Regions from separate parts of the Agrobacterium radiobacter genome, predicted to be linked through region 2. Evidence: predicted binding sites of a transcription regulator. Region 2 holds the regulator's gene; each other region holds the start of a gene.
What was found. The regulator LexA, encoded in region 2, represses DNA repair genes until DNA is damaged. The targets are predictions, from matches to a motif close to TGTTCNNNNTGTGTTCNG.

Region 1 (4,995 bases), 700 kb from region 2:
CAGCGCCAATAGTTCCGGCAAGATCAGCCCGACAAGTGCCGCCCATGTGGAAGCGGATCTCGGCCAGAAGATCAATCTCATTCTCGACGGCGGCGCAGCCTCCGTCGGCGTCGAATCCACCATCGTCAAGGTGGAAGAGGATGGCCGGGTGCGGCTGCTTCGTCCCGGCGGCATCGTTACCGAAGACATAGAACGTCTTGCGGGCAAAAGCCTCGAACGGCCGAAAAAAGCCTCCGCCGCCATTGAAGCGCCGGGAATGCTGGCGTCGCATTATGCGCCGGGCGCCGCCGTGCGCCTTCACGCCACCTCGGTTCTGCCGGGCGAAGCGCTGATCCGCTTCGGCGGCATCGCCATATCAGGCGAAGAGGCCGCGCGCACCGTTCTCGACCTTAGCCCCATCGGCGATCTTGCCGAGGCCGCCGCCAATCTGTTCGATTATCTGAAAGCCGCCGATGCGAGCGGTGCGGACACCATCGCCATCACCGCCATTCCCACCCATGGCCTCGGAGAGGCGATCAACGACCGCCTTTCCCGCGCCGCCGCGCCGCGAGGCTGACGGCACCCAATCCTTTCGCCCATGTTTCAAAAGACAGCGAGACGCCGCCCATGACGACCACCGCCATCCCCTCCTCCGACATCCTTGACCGCTTTGCCACCATTGTCGGCGAAAAGAACGCGGTGCGTGACCCGGCGGAAATGGCGCCGCGTCTGGTGGAAAATCGCGGGCTTTATCGCGGCGCCTCGCCGTTGCTGCTCAAGCCCGGTTCGGTCGAAGAGGTCTCGGCCATTCTGCAGCTCGCCAGCGAGACCGGCACTGCCATCGTGCCGCAGACCGGCAATACCGGCCTTGTGGGCGGTCAGACGCCGCGTGCCGATGGCACCGACATCATCCTGTCGCTGGAACGCATGAACCGCATCCGCGATATCGATCCGGTCGCCAATATCATCGTCGCCGATGCCGGCTGCATTCTCGACGACATCCACAAGGCCGCCGACACGGTGGAGCGCATGTTCCCGCTGTCGCTCGGCTCTCAAGGGTCCTGCCGCATCGGCGGCAATCTCGCCACCAATGCCGGCGGCACAGCGGTTCTGGCCTATGGCAATATGCGCCAGCTGTGCCTCGGGCTCGAAGTGGTGCTGCCGACAGGCGAAATCTGGAACGGGCTGCGCCGGCTGAAGAAGGACAACACCGGTTACGATCTGCGTGATCTCTTCATCGGCTCGGAAGGCACGCTTGGCGTCATCACCGGCGCGGTGTTGAAGCTCTTCCCGAAGCCGCTCGGCCATCAGGTGGCCTTTGCGGGGCTGACCTCCACCGAAGATGCGCTGAAGCTGTTTGAAATGGCCTCCAACCTCTGCGGCACGGCGCTGACCGGCTTCGAACTCATGCCGCGAATCGGCGTCGAATTCACCGCCAGACATATTCCCGGCGTGCGCGATCCCCTGGAGCAACCGCACGACTGGTACGCGCTCATCGATATCTCCACCTCCGATTCGGCGGAAACGGCTGATACGATGATGCAATCGCTGCTAGAGCGCGGTTTTGAGGCCGGGCTGGTTCAGGACGCCGTGATCGCCGCATCGGAGGCGCAGCGACAGGCGCTCTGGCATATGCGCGAGAGCATGTCGGATGCGCAGAAGCCCGAAGGCGGGTCGATCAAGCACGATGTTTCCGTTCCGGTTTCAAAAATACCGGAATTCATGGCGACGGCGGAAAAGGCGGTTCTCGCCGCCATCCCGGGCGCGCGTGTCTGTGCCTTCGGCCATCTGGGTGACGGCAATATCCACTACAATATTTCCCAGCCTGTCGGTGCCGACAAGGCCGAATTCCTCGGCCGCTGGCGGGATATGAACGAGATCGTGCATGGCATCGTGCTGTCGCTCGGTGGTTCCATTTCGGCCGAACACGGCATCGGGCAATTGAAGCGCGATGAACTGGCCGCCATTCGCCCCGGCATCGAAATGGAACTGATGCGACGCATCAAACATGCTTTCGACCCCGCCGGCATCATGAATCCCGGCAAGGTTCTGGCCGGGTAAGACGCGCCCGTTAAGCCGAAGCCCGCAGCGCCCAGGCGGGCACTATTTCCGCATTCAGCCGGCGCGGTTTCTGCGCGCCGACAAATTGCGTCAGGCTCATGCCCGATCTGGCGATCGACAGGGCATGCTTCTTTGGCAGAAGATATCCGTGTTCCAATGGCGGAATACGGCGCAGCACGCGGCTGAAGACATTGCGCCGGTGATAGCGCGAGGGCGAGAAGCGGGCCGGCTGCGCGCAGATCGCCACATATTCGAGAATCTCGTCGATCCAGCCCGCCTGCGGGCGCGCGCCGGGCTCGATCAGAAGCAGCCAGCCGCCGCGCGCGGACTTCACGACATCCTCGATGTCCCATTGCCCATAAAAACGGCAACCGGCGGCATCGGCGACGCGCGACGACCCATCGCGCGAACCGTGATCAAGAATCACAACATCACTTACAAGCCCTTCCACGGCCCCGGTGACAAGCGCAGACAGCGTATGCGCAAGCTCCGGTTCGTGATCCCGGCATTCCATTATGACTGTCAACATCTGCATAGCTCTAACGCATCGCACAATAAATTGCCACTGGGCTGATCGCGGTAAAATCCGTGGCTGCTTATGCCGAACGTCACACGGCCTCCGCACGCGGTCAGACATATCGCGGTCACGCCCCTGTCTGATACGCGAGCTGAATCTGCAATTTTGTTCTTGTAATGTTCTCATTCCTGATGTAGGAATTTAATCATTCGGAAGGCGATAAACGCCTGTCCGGACGGAAACGGTTTAGGGCGTTGAGCGTGCCTCGAAAGGCGTGCGGCGTCCTGGGAGCATCCAGATGAGAAACCATACGCTTTCGGGGCAGGCTGCCTTCCAGCCGAGCCATATGCCTGACATTGCCAATGCGCTGGCCGATGCATCTGGCCTGCGCATCGAGATCGACCGCCGTCGCGGCCGTGGCGCCGGGCTCAATCCGGATGGATGTTTCGAGACCTTGCAGCACGAGGTTTTCGACGATGGCTGGCAGACGCTCGAGGACATGCCGGAGTTCCGCACCGAGGTGCAGGTGGAGAAGCCACGCAGCATCATCACCCGCAATGAATCGCCCGACATCCCGTTCGACCGCTCCATCAATCCCTATCGCGGCTGTGAACATGGCTGCATCTATTGTTTCGCAAGGCCGACACACAGCTATATGGGACTTTCGGCCGGTCTGGATTTCGAATCGAAACTCTTCGCCAAGCCGGATGCGGCAAAGCTTCTGGAAAGGGAACTGGCGAAACCGGGCTACAAGCCAAGGGTGATCGCCATTGGCACCAATACCGACCCTTATCAGCCGATTGAGCGCGAATGGCGCATCATGCGGCAGATACTGGAAGTGCTGGCCAAGGCCGATCATCCCGTCGCCATCGTCACCAAATCGGCGCTGATCAAGCGGGATATCGACATTCTGGCGCCCATGGCCAAAAAGGGGCTCGCCAAGGTCGGCATTTCCGTGACGACGCTGGACCGCAAGCTCGCGCGCAACATGGAGCCGCGCGCCGCCACGCCGGAGAAGCGGCTGGACGCGGTGAAGGCGCTGACCGAGGCGGGCATTCCCGTGGCCGTGATGATGGCGCCTGTCATTCCGGCACTCAACGATCATGAAATCGAGCGCATTCTCGAGGCCGGCAAGGCCGCTGGCGCCACCGAAGCGTCTTATGTGCTTTTGCGCCTGCCGCTGGAGGTGAGCCCGCTGTTCCGCGACTGGCTGCTGCGTAACTATCCGGACCGTTACCGCCATGTCATGTCGCTGGTGCGCTCCATGCGTGACGGCAAGGATTATGACGCGGAATTCGGAAAACGCATGAAGGGCGCCGGCCCCTATGCCTGGCAGATCGGCAGGCGTTTCGAGATGGCCACGAAGCGGCTTGGCCTCATCCGCCGCGGCATCCACCTGCGTGACGATCTCTTCGTGCCGCCGGGCGGTGCAGGCGTGCAATTGTCGCTGCTTTGAGAAGCAAACGCTGAAAATGACTGAGATGATGAATGCCCGAACTGAACTCGACGTCATCCGCGGGCTTGAGCCGAGGATCTAAACCGAGCGCGATAATGGATCCTCGGGTCAAGCCCGAGGATGACGTCGAGCATGAAGGATAACTCGCCGACAGTCGGAGGCTCTGTGAGCCTATATTAAACGAAATTCAAAACGATAAGGAGCAACCTTCTCATCTTGTTGCTCTCGACGAAATGCCCGGCGGGTTTTCCCTGGCCCGCCGGACATCGCCCCCCGGAGCCGCCGCCTCGCGTGCGATCGTTTTCCTCCGCCGCCCCGCTGGAGGATCAAAGGTCATGATGACCTTCGGGGCACGGTGAGCCACGCCCCTTGACCCCGGCTCACCATGCCTGTCATCGCCCGCTTCCGGGGGCTTGCAGGAGATCGGGTGTGTGTGCCAGTTTCGCCGCATGAAACGCACGGCCACACCCGATTCTCCTGCCCTTTTTGATCTTGCCGATACCGGCCCTGACTTCTCCTTCGAGCTGGAGGCGAAAAAGAAGGGCCTCTGGCCCGTCGCCGGCACGGATGAGGCAGGCCGGGGGCCTTTGGCCGGACCCGTGGTTGCGGCAGCCGTCATTCTTGATCCGGACAATATTCCCAAGGGGATGGACGATTCCAAGAAGCTGACCAAGCAGAAGCGGGAAAGCCTGTTCATACAGATCATGGAAACCTCGATCGTATCCGTCGCCTCCTCCGGCCCCGGCCTGATCGACAGCATGAATATCCTGCGCGCCAGCCTGGACGCCATGCGCCGCGCCGTGCTCGGTCTCGAAATCTCCCCTGCCCTCGTTCTCGCCGACGGCCGCGACCGGCCGCCGGGTATCACCTGCGAAGCCAAGGCCGTCATCAAGGGCGATTCCCGCTCCCTCTCCATCGCCGCAGCCTCGATCATCGCCAAGGTGACGCGCGACCGGATGATGGAACGCGCCGGTGTGGTGCA
Region 2 (4,995 bases):
TTCGCGGATGTTTTCCGCGCCGACCGGCAGGATCATGAATTCCTGGAAATCGATCGGGTTGTCTGCATGCGCGCCGCCATTGATGATGTTCATCATCGGAACCGGCAGCAGATGCGCGTTCGGGCCGCCGACATAACGGTAAAGCGGCAGGCCGGACGCTTCAGCGGCAGCCTTCGCAACGGCGAGCGACACGCCGAGGATGGCGTTGGCGCCGATACGCGACTTGTTCGGCGTGCCGTCGAGCGCGATCATCATCTGGTCGATCTGGATCTGGTTTTCAGCGTCGAAACCGCCAATCGCGTCGAAGATTTCCGTATTGACGGCTTCGACCGCCTTTTCCACGCCCTTGCCGAGATAACGCTTGCCGCCATCACGCAGCTCAACCGCCTCATGCGCGCCGGTGGAGGCGCCGGAGGGAACGGCGGCACGGCCCATGGAGCCGTCTTCGAGATAAACGTCGACTTCAACGGTCGGGTTGCCGCGGCTGTCGAGGATTTCGCGCGCGATGATATCGGTAATGGCAGTCATGGTCTCTCCCTTGGGAATGGAACAGATATTTTCCGTCGCCTGTCTTAGACGATGGCGAAGAAATTACAATGACGGTGGGCAGCGGAAACGGCCCGCCCGCCATTAAAATCGATTGGCACAAACGGCGCCCGCCGCAGCGGCCAGCCCTCAGGCTTTGGTGATGGCGTCGAAAGCCAGAAGCTTTTCGAGCAGTTTCGGCATGTCCTTCAGGTGCACCATGTTGGGGCCGTCAGACGGCGCATTATCAGGGTCCTCATGGGTCTCGATGAAGAGGCCGGCCACGCCGACGGCGACCGCCGCGCGTGCCAAGGTCTCGACGAATTCGCGCTGGCCGCCCGTGGAGCCACCCTGCCCGCCCGGCTGCTGCACCGAGTGGGTGGCGTCAAACACGACCGGCGCGCCAAGCGATGCCATGATCGGCAGGGAGCGCATGTCGGAGACCAGCGTATTGTAACCGAAGGAAGCGCCGCGCTCGCACAGAAGCACATTCGGGTTGCCGCTCTCATTAAGCTTGGCGAGCACGTTCTTCATGTCCCAGGGCGCCAGGAACTGGCCCTTCTTGACGTTGATGACACGGCCGGTTTTGGCGGCGGCGACGAGAAGATCGGTCTGGCGGCTGAGGAAAGCCGGAATCTGCAGCACATCCACCACCTCGGAAACGATGGCGCATTGCTCCTCGGTGTGAATGTCGGTCAGAACAGGAAAGCCGAATTCCTTCTTGAGATCAGCGAAAACCTGCATCGCGCTGTCAAGGCCGATACCGCGCTTGCCGGAAAGCGAGGTGCGGTTCGCCTTGTCGAAGGAGGACTTGTAGACAAGTCCGATCCCGAGGCTGTCGCAAAGCTCTTTCAGGACACCTGCAATCATGAAGGCATGTTCGCGGCTTTCCATCTGGCACGGGCCGGCAATCAGCGAAAAACGCTCGGCATTGGAGAAGGAAACCTTGCTGACGCCGTCGCCGGCGGTGACTTTGAGATTGTTCGTAACGCTCATCATTTTTCCTCGAAGGCGAAGGCAACGCCCTGACCGGGTGCCGCAGGCACCACCAGGCGACCGTCCGCTTTTGCGCAGGACACGCCATTAGCAGCAAGCGCCGCCTCTGTCACGGCAAGATCGTGCGACGAAAAGACGATGCCCGCACCGCGCAATCCGCCGCCGCTCCAATCAGGAGTATTCGGGGCCTGTCCGCTGAAATCAGGTTTTCCGGTCAATCTGATGCGCGCATTGTCGGTCGCGAAAACCATATCACCATCCGGAGATATTCTGCCCTCACAACCAAACACCGTTTCGATCAAGCGCGCCGCGTTCGGATCATCACCGGAGAACAGAACGATTTCACTGAGGCCGGAGACACCGTTGGCATGGCGCTCCAGCACTGTTCGATCGCCCGGCAGGGCCTGCAGCCGCTGACAACTAAACAGAAAGAAATCCGCCGCCCCGCTTGCCGCAAAAGCCAGCCGGAACGCCGCCTCGCTTTCCGATCCATCCGGCATCCGCACAGGCCGCGAAAACTGGAACACATCGCCCGCTGACACGCCAGACGTCAGAAACCTGTCATGGTCGGCAAGGGCATCTTCGGTTTTGGCGACAAGAGCCGAAAAACCCTCCCGCCCGTCACGTTGCCGGAAGGCCCTGTCCCTGCCCGTGAACACATCTCCCCTGTCTGCCGACGCATTATATTTAGCCGGATCAGCAATTACGAGCGGCTCCAGATAGGTCCCGTCGGTAAAAAAAACACAGGCATTTCGGGTGCCGAAAGGATGCAAAGCCTCCGGTGAGACCGTAAATCCAAGGCTGGCGAGACGTTTCGCGGCAACGCCGATATCCTGCACCGGCAGAACGAGATGATCGACGCTATGGGATTTCATCATGACCTGTTTCCTGCGCTGGCACTCCGCCCGGACATGCCTGGACGATTTGGGCCGCAGAAAAGCACAATCGTAGGCCAAGAAGCAAATCATCAAAACAACAGATAGCAGCTTCACGAAATTTTAGGGGATTGCGGAACACATATGGAACATATAGTGTTCGTTCTGTATTTGTTTCGCGACTTCCACTACGATTCTAAAGGGTGTTTTCCTCATGCTCACGCGCAAACAGCAGGAATTGCTTCTCTTCATTCATGAACGAATGAAAGAGTCCGGCGTGCCGCCATCCTTCGATGAAATGAAGGACGCACTCGATCTTGCCTCGAAATCTGGCATCCACCGCCTGATCACCGCCCTCGAAGAGCGCGGGTTTATTCGCCGGCTACCAAATAGAGCGCGAGCGCTGGAAGTCATCAAGCTGCCTGAGGCCTATACGCCGGGTGCAAGGCCGCAGCGCGGCTTTTCGCCGAGCGTCATCGAAGGCAGCCTTGGCAAACCCAAGGCGTCGGAAGCGGCCCCTGCCCCCAAGACGCCGGCCAATGATCTCGTCGGGGCCGTCACCGTGCCGGTCATGGGCCGCATCGCTGCCGGTGTGCCGATTTCCGCCATCCAGAACAATACCCACGATGTGGCCGTGCCTGTTGATATGCTGGGTTCGGGCGAACATTACGCTCTTGAGGTCAAGGGCGACTCGATGATCGAGGCCGGCATTTTTGATGGCGATACCGTCATCATCCGCAATGGCAATACGGCAAATCCGGGTGATATCGTTGTAGCGCTGGTGGATGATGAGGAAGCCACCCTGAAGCGTTTCCGTCGCAAGGGCGCCTCCATTGCGCTCGAGGCGGCAAACCCGGCCTATGAAACGCGTATTTTTGGACCGGACCGGGTGAAAATCCAGGGCAAGCTGGTCGGACTGATCCGCCGTTACCATTGATTCAAGGCATGGGGCCGCAATTCCTTTTGCTGCGGGCACCATCAAGAGGATGGCGCTCCCCTTATGGAGCATTGCAGCTTGCTCCTTGGAATGATGCGGTTCTGCATAAGTGAGAAGCGACATCGTCTGGCAGGTCCGCACATCTTTTATCGCGAAGGCCAGCAGGCAGCGGTAAGAAACAGATGATTGAAAATGAGCATCCTTAATTTCGTTGAGAAAGGATGCAGGTCATCAGTCTCGTCGCGGTGTGTTTCGTCGTTATCTCCGAATGGTGACCTGCAGGTGCTTCTTTTCTTCCTGTCCCACTCATCAATGCGGCTTATGGGAGCCATGGATTATTTGCAATATTCCTGGGCCCATCCGCCGGTATAGAAATGCGCATCATATCGGGGAACACGCCATGTACGATCTTTATATCGCCAACAAGAACTATTCCTCATGGTCACTGCGGCCATGGGTATTGATGCGCACGCTCGGCATTGCTTTCGATGAAAAACTCGTTCCCTTCGGCGAAGGCGTTTCCTTCTCCACCTTTTCGCCAACCGGCAAGGTGCCTTGCCTCGTTGATGAAGGCGTGACGGTTTGGGAATCGTTGTCGATCGCCGAATATCTGGCGGAGCGACATCAGGGCGTCTGGGCGAGCGACAAGCAGGCAAGAGCCTGGTCGCGTTCGGCTGCGAGCGAAATGCATGCGGGCTTTTTCTCGCTGCGCAATCTCTACCCCATGTCGGTCGGCATTCGCGTAAAACCGAAGGGTGGTGATACCGGGCTAGCGGCCGACATAAAGCGCGTTGATGCGCTGTGGAGCGAAGGCCTGGCAAAATTTGGCGGGCCCTTTCTTGCCGGCCAGAAATTTACGGCGGTCGATGCCTTCTTCTGCCCGGTGGCTTTCCGTTTCCAGACCTATGGCGCGGAACTTTCGCCCGCAGCGAAAGCCTATTGTGACCGGCTGCTCGCCCTGCCCGCCATGCGCGAATGGTACGAGGCCGGACTGAAGGAAACCTGGCGCGACGCGGCGCATGAAGAGGAAATCGGCGGGATCGGCGAATTGACGACGGATCTGCGCATCAAGGCCTGACGATCCAGGCTGGCGGCCCTCATTGTGGTGCCGCCAGCAACCGCGTGACGGCATCAGGGACCTCATGGTCAAAACGGCCGCTTTTCCAGTCGTAATAGCGATGTTCGCTCCAGGGCCTGTCCATGCCGGCTATCGCGGCGCGCAACCTGCCGACTACCGCTACCTGATCGCTGCCGGCAAAGTCTATTTCCAGTGAACCGATCCGGCGCAGGATATCGCGGTTAAGCAGAAGTGCGCCCGAGCGGCATTGGGAGAAGGATGTTCTGCGGGAAACGACGACAATATCGGCGATATCACATGCCTTTCCGGCAAATCGACCATCTTCCAGAACGATGATCCATTCGCCGCTTCCCGCGCGTGCGGCACACCATATGCCTTTGCTGCAGGTGAAAATACCGGGCTCCGCGTCTCTCAGGGCCACCGTCATCTGCCGTGTAACCGCCCTCATCTTTTCCGGATCAAGCTTCGCCTTGGTTAAAGCCACGGTGGTTGCCGCAGCCTCGCTCTTGAGAAAGACCGGCGGAACTGGCTGTTCCGGCAACAGCAGTGCCCTTTGCCACTGGTCATAAACGAAACCCTGCGGC
Region 3 (4,995 bases), 600 kb from region 2:
TCAGTTCCCTGCCATTGACGCCGGGGACGCGCTCCGCCTTCAGCCCCATGGCGTCAAGGCGCGCGTTCATATCCGCGAGGCGTTTGGTGGCGCTGTCCATGTTGATCAGGAAAACCGCAAGCTTGCGCTGGCTTTTCGGTAATATATGCAAAGCAGTCCTCACCCGGTTTTCACATCACCATTGCAACTCCTTTATTGCAACGGCATGACGTGGGCTACGGAAAAAGCGGTCTGCGGGCACTCATAGTTGTCGAATCAAACCTTTTCCACAAATCCATCCAGCACGCGCTTCTGTCCGGCGCGATCGAAGTCGATGGTCAGCTTGTTGCCTTCGATGGCGGAAATATTGCCGTTGCCGAATTTGAGGTGGAAAACGCGGTCGCCGACAAAGAATTTCGACGGCTTGTCCGCGACGGATTTCGCCACCAGCTCGCCCTCTATCGTACGGGTGCGCGGGCCGCTTTCGCCGTAACCGATGCGTTCCACCGCATGGCCGGAGCGGGTGCCCCAATTGTCGCGGGTGGCGTCGCTGCGGTTCTGCTGCGCGCGCTTCCAGCCGGGGGTGGAATAGTTGTTGGTGAAGGGGTCGGCCTTGTCGAAGCGCGACTGGCCGTAGCCGCCGCGTCCGCCATAACCGCCGTAATTGCTGTCGGATGCGGCGACATCCACATGGGCCGGCGGCAGTTCATCAAGGAACCGCGAGGGCAGGGTGGATTGCCACAGCCCGTGAATGCGCCGGTTCGAGACGAACCAGATATGGCAGAGCTTCTTGGCGCGTGTGATGCCGACATAGGCGAGGCGGCGTTCTTCCTCCAGACCGGAGCGACCACCTTCGTCCAGAGCCCGCTGGTGCGGGAACAGGCCTTCTTCCCAGCCGGGCAGGAAGACGGTGTCGAATTCCAGGCCCTTGGCGGAATGCAGCGTCATGATGGAGACGGCATCGAGATTTTCGTTCTGCTCGGCATCCATGACGAGCGCCACATGCTCGAGGAAGCCGCGCATGCTCTCAAAGGCCTCCATCGAGCGGATGAGTTCCTTGAGGTTTTCCAGCCGTCCGGGCGCTTCGGCCGTCTTGTCGACCTGCCACATGGCGGTATAGCCGCTTTCGTCGAGAATCTGCTCGGCAAGCGTGGTGTGCTCGGTATTTTCCAGGAGACCCTGCCAGCGGCGGAAATCCTGCACCACATCGAACAGCGCCTTGCGGGCCTTCGGTTTCAGCTCGTCGGTCTCGATGATATCGGCGGCTGCCGCCAGCATCGGAATATCACGGGCGCGGGCATAGTCGTGCAGGTTGCGGATGGTCGTATCGCCGAGGCCGCGCTTCGGCGTATTGACGATCCGCTCGAAGGCCAGATCGTCGGCCGGCTGGCAGACGAGGCGGAAATAGGCCATGGCGTCGCGGATTTCGAGGCGCTCATAAAAGCGTGGGCCGCCGATGACGCGGTAATTGAGGCCGAGCGTCACGAAACGGTCTTCGAATTCGCGCATCTGGAAGGAGGCGCGAACGAGGATCGCCATGTCGTTCAGCTTGTGGTTCTTGCGCTGAAGCTGTTCGATTTCCTCGCCGACCGCGCGGGCTTCCTCCTCGGAATCCCAGGCGGCATGCACCACGACTTTTTCATCGTCAGGGCTGCTGCGTTCGGTGAACAGCGTCTTGCCGAGACGGCCCTCATTATGGGCGATCAGATGCCCGGCTGCGCCGAGAATATGCTCGGTGGAGCGATAGTTGCGTTCGAGCTTGATGACCTTGGCGCCGGGAAAATCCTTGTCGAAGCGGAGGATATTGTCCACTTCCGCGCCGCGCCAGCCATAGATCGACTGGTCATCGTCACCCACGCAGCAGACGTTCTGCGGCTCGTCCTTGGCGCGCTGCGCGAGAAGCCGCAGCCACATATATTGCGCCGTATTGGTGTCCTGATATTCGTCCACCAGAATGTAACGGAACTTCTGGTGATACTCCTTCAGAATATCCGTGTGGCGGCGGAAGATGCTGATCGGGTGCATCAGAAGATCGCCGAAGTCGCAGGCGTTCAGTGTTTTCAGCCGGTTCTGATAGGCGGTGTAAAGTTCGCGACCCTTGCCATTGGCGAAAGCGCGGCTGTCGCCCTCCGGAATATCCGGCGGCGTCAGCCCCTTGTTCTTCCAGCCGTCGATCATGCCGGCAAACTGCTTTGCCGGCCAGCGCTTGTCATCGAGACCTTCGGCCTGAATGAGCTGCTTGATCAGCCGCACCACGTCGTCCGTATCGAGAATGGTGAAATCCGATTTCAGGCCGACGAGTTCGGCATGGCGGCGCAGAAGCTTGACGCCGATGGAGTGGAAGGTGCCAAGCCAGGGCATGCCCTCGACAGCGCCGCCGACCAGAACGCCGATACGTTCCTTCATCTCGCGGGCCGCCTTGTTGGTGAAGGTCACGGCAAGGATCTGGCTGGGATAAGCACGGCCGGTTGCGAGAATATGGGCGATGCGGGTCGTCAGAACGCGGGTCTTGCCGGTGCCGGCGCCCGCAAGGACAAGAACGGGTCCGTCAAGCGTTTCCACGGCGTCGCGCTGTTCCGGGTTGAGGCCGGAAAGATAATCGGGCGCGGCACGCGTCTGATCGCGCGCAGCCATCGCGCGGGCGGCAATGCCGAGCCCGCCGGCGCTTTCCGCGCCTGCATTATTCGTCGCTCTGCGCGGCGTCACGGGTTCTTCATCGAAGAACGGCATATCGTCGAAACTGTTGCTCATGCGGCCCAATGTAGTGATTCGGGATATAAAGGCCAGAACCGCGTTCTGCTTTTATTCCGGTATCATCGGTCAAAACGCCTATTCCAAGGCATTTTTTGCTTCATGCCTGCCTGTCGGCATCAAAAGCGGCATCCACCGGGACTTGCAGCGCCACCGCAAGCTGGTTGGTCTTGGCGGCAAGCGCGATGACCCGCAGGAGATCGGCGTGCTGCTCGCCGGTCATGCCCTTGGCTTTGGCGGCGGCCGTGTGGGAATGGGCGCAATAGGAGCAGCCATTGGTGACGGACACCGCGATGTAAAGCATTTCCTTGACCACGGGGTCGAGCGCGGAAGGTGTCGCCATCACCGCCTTGACCTCGGCCCATGTCTTTTCCAGAAGGTCAGGATCGAAGGCGAGGTAGAGCCACATATTATTGATGAAGTCCGACTTGCGGGTGGTGCGGATGTCGTCAAATACCGCCTTGACGCGCGGATCGGCTTCGGGATTTTGTACTTTCGTTACGGTGCTCATGGCTTCCTCCGGCTCTTTTCCTGGGGGCAGATTACCGCGCTGAAGAATATTTGCGATAAAAATGGCCTTCGTCGTGTGCTCGACGAGAATCCATCACAAATTACAATTACGTAAGAAACGGATTTGTGCGTTGCCTCGTTTTAAACGAGGGGGAATACTGCTGATGTCCCGAAGCCTGCGCTTCAGGGGCTGCTTTATGCTGCGATGATCAACCGGAGAACTATATGCGGGTCTGGAAACAGGTGGGTGTCAGTCTGGCCGTGGTGGGGGCAGGGCTCTGTCTCTGGGGCTTTTATTCGCCCGAAGCCCGCAATGTGCTCGCCAGCATGGGGCTCGGCAAAACGCCGGCAGGCGCGATAGAGGTCGCAACGGCCGGTTCGCCCACAGGCCAGAATGGTGGTTCGCGGCGCAACGGCAACGCCACCCTGGTGGTGACGGCTCCGGTGAAAAAGGGCACGGTCAATGATCGGCTGAACGCCATCGGCAACGGCCAGGCGATCCAGTCAGTCGTCGTCATGCCGCAGACATCGGGCACGCTTTCAGAAATCCGCACGGCCGCCGGCGCGCGTGTCGTGAAGGGGCAGGTGCTTGCGCGGCTCGATGACGAAGAGCAGGTGATCGAACGCGACAAGGCGCAGGTCGCGCTGCGCAGCGCGATTGAAAAATCCAGTTCCTACAAGAACCTGAAATCCGTTTCCCGCCTCGATGTGATGGATGCGCAGATTGCCGAAGAATCCGCCAAGCTGGCGCTCAGCACTGCCGAACTCAATCTCAGGCGCCGCGACATCGTCGCGCCGATTGAGGGTGTGGCCGGTATCGTCGCCGCCAATATCGGCGACAACGTCACCACGCAGTCAACCATCGTCAGCATCGACGACCGGTCGGAAATTCTCGTCAATTTCTGGGCACCCGAGCGGTTTGCAACCGTGATCAAGGTCGGAATGCCGGTGGAGGCGACCTCCATTTCGCGTCCCGGCGAAACCTTCAAGGGTGAAATCGAAGCTGTCGACAACCGTGTCGATGAAGCAAGCCGCACGATCCGCATCCGGGCGAAGTTCGGTAACGAGAAGGACGAACTGAGGGCCGGCATGTCCTTCGGCGTCACCATGCGTTTTGCCGGGGAGACCTATGCTTCGGTCGATCCTCTGGCCGTGCAGTGGGATGCGGAAGGCTCCTATGTCTGGCGCGTCACCGACAACAAATCGAACAAGGTTCGGGTGCAGATCGTGCAGCGCAACCCTGATGCGGTTCTCGTCAAGGCGGAGCTGGCGGAAGGCGAGCCTGTCGTGATCGAGGGCCTTCAGCGCGTGCGTGAAGGCGGTGCTGTCCGCGTCGGCGAACAGCCGAAGCCGGAGGAGGTCGCCAGCCAATGACGCAGTCGCCTTCCGGTCAGGATTCCAAGCTCGCTTTCACCGCATTGTTCGTGCGCCGGCCTATTCTGGCGGCGGTCCTCAACACGCTGCTGGTCGTGGCTGGTCTCGCCGCTCTGGTTGGCGTCGAGGTGCGCGAATTGCCTGACGTCGACCGGCCGTCGATCAGCGTCAGGACCACCTATGAAGGTGCTGCGCCTGAGACGATCGACCAGGAAGTGACACAGACCATCGAAGGTGCGGTGGCGCGTGTCAGCGGCATCAAATCCATCGCTTCCAATTCGCAATTCGGCACCAGCCGCGTGACGATGGAATTCGGCGACAATGTCGACATGGCCGTTGCCGCCAACGACGTGCGCGACGCCATCGGCCGCGTCACCAATC

Region 1: a site for LexA is predicted at 2,724-2,741, ahead of MRBLRC7O_RS01860 (PA0069 family radical SAM protein). Genes of this name have one in related genera too.
Region 3: a site for LexA is predicted at 2,772-2,789, ahead of MRBLRC7O_RS08560 (ATP-dependent helicase). Genes of this name have one in related genera too.

What each region holds. Positions count from the first base shown of each region.
Region 1 is NZ_JBEGHX010000001.1:388,010-393,004, reverse strand. It holds gene MRBLRC7O_RS01875 (L-threonylcarbamoyladenylate synthase) at 1-556, shown strand, start outside; gene MRBLRC7O_RS01870 (FAD-binding oxidoreductase) at 607-2,040, shown strand; gene MRBLRC7O_RS01865 (glycosyltransferase family protein) at 2,051-2,569, opposite strand; gene MRBLRC7O_RS01860 (PA0069 family radical SAM protein) at 2,856-4,013, shown strand; gene MRBLRC7O_RS01855 (ribonuclease HII) at 4,463-4,995, shown strand, end outside.
Region 2 is NZ_JBEGHX010000001.1:1,088,543-1,093,537, reverse strand. It holds gene eno (phosphopyruvate hydratase) at 1-528, opposite strand, end outside; gene kdsA (3-deoxy-8-phosphooctulonate synthase) at 676-1,521, opposite strand; gene MRBLRC7O_RS05525 (VOC family protein) at 1,521-2,399, opposite strand; gene lexA (transcriptional repressor LexA) at 2,611-3,333, shown strand; gene MRBLRC7O_RS05515 (glutathione S-transferase family protein) at 3,734-4,411, shown strand; gene MRBLRC7O_RS05510 (ComEC/Rec2 family competence protein) at 4,431-4,995, opposite strand, start outside.
Region 3 is NZ_JBEGHX010000001.1:1,688,669-1,693,663, reverse strand. It holds gene MRBLRC7O_RS08565 (glycosyltransferase family 25 protein) at 1-151, opposite strand, end outside; gene MRBLRC7O_RS08560 (ATP-dependent helicase) at 256-2,730, opposite strand; gene MRBLRC7O_RS08555 (carboxymuconolactone decarboxylase family protein) at 2,831-3,241, opposite strand; gene MRBLRC7O_RS08550 (efflux RND transporter periplasmic adaptor subunit) at 3,466-4,614, shown strand; gene MRBLRC7O_RS08545 (efflux RND transporter permease subunit) at 4,611-4,995, shown strand, end outside.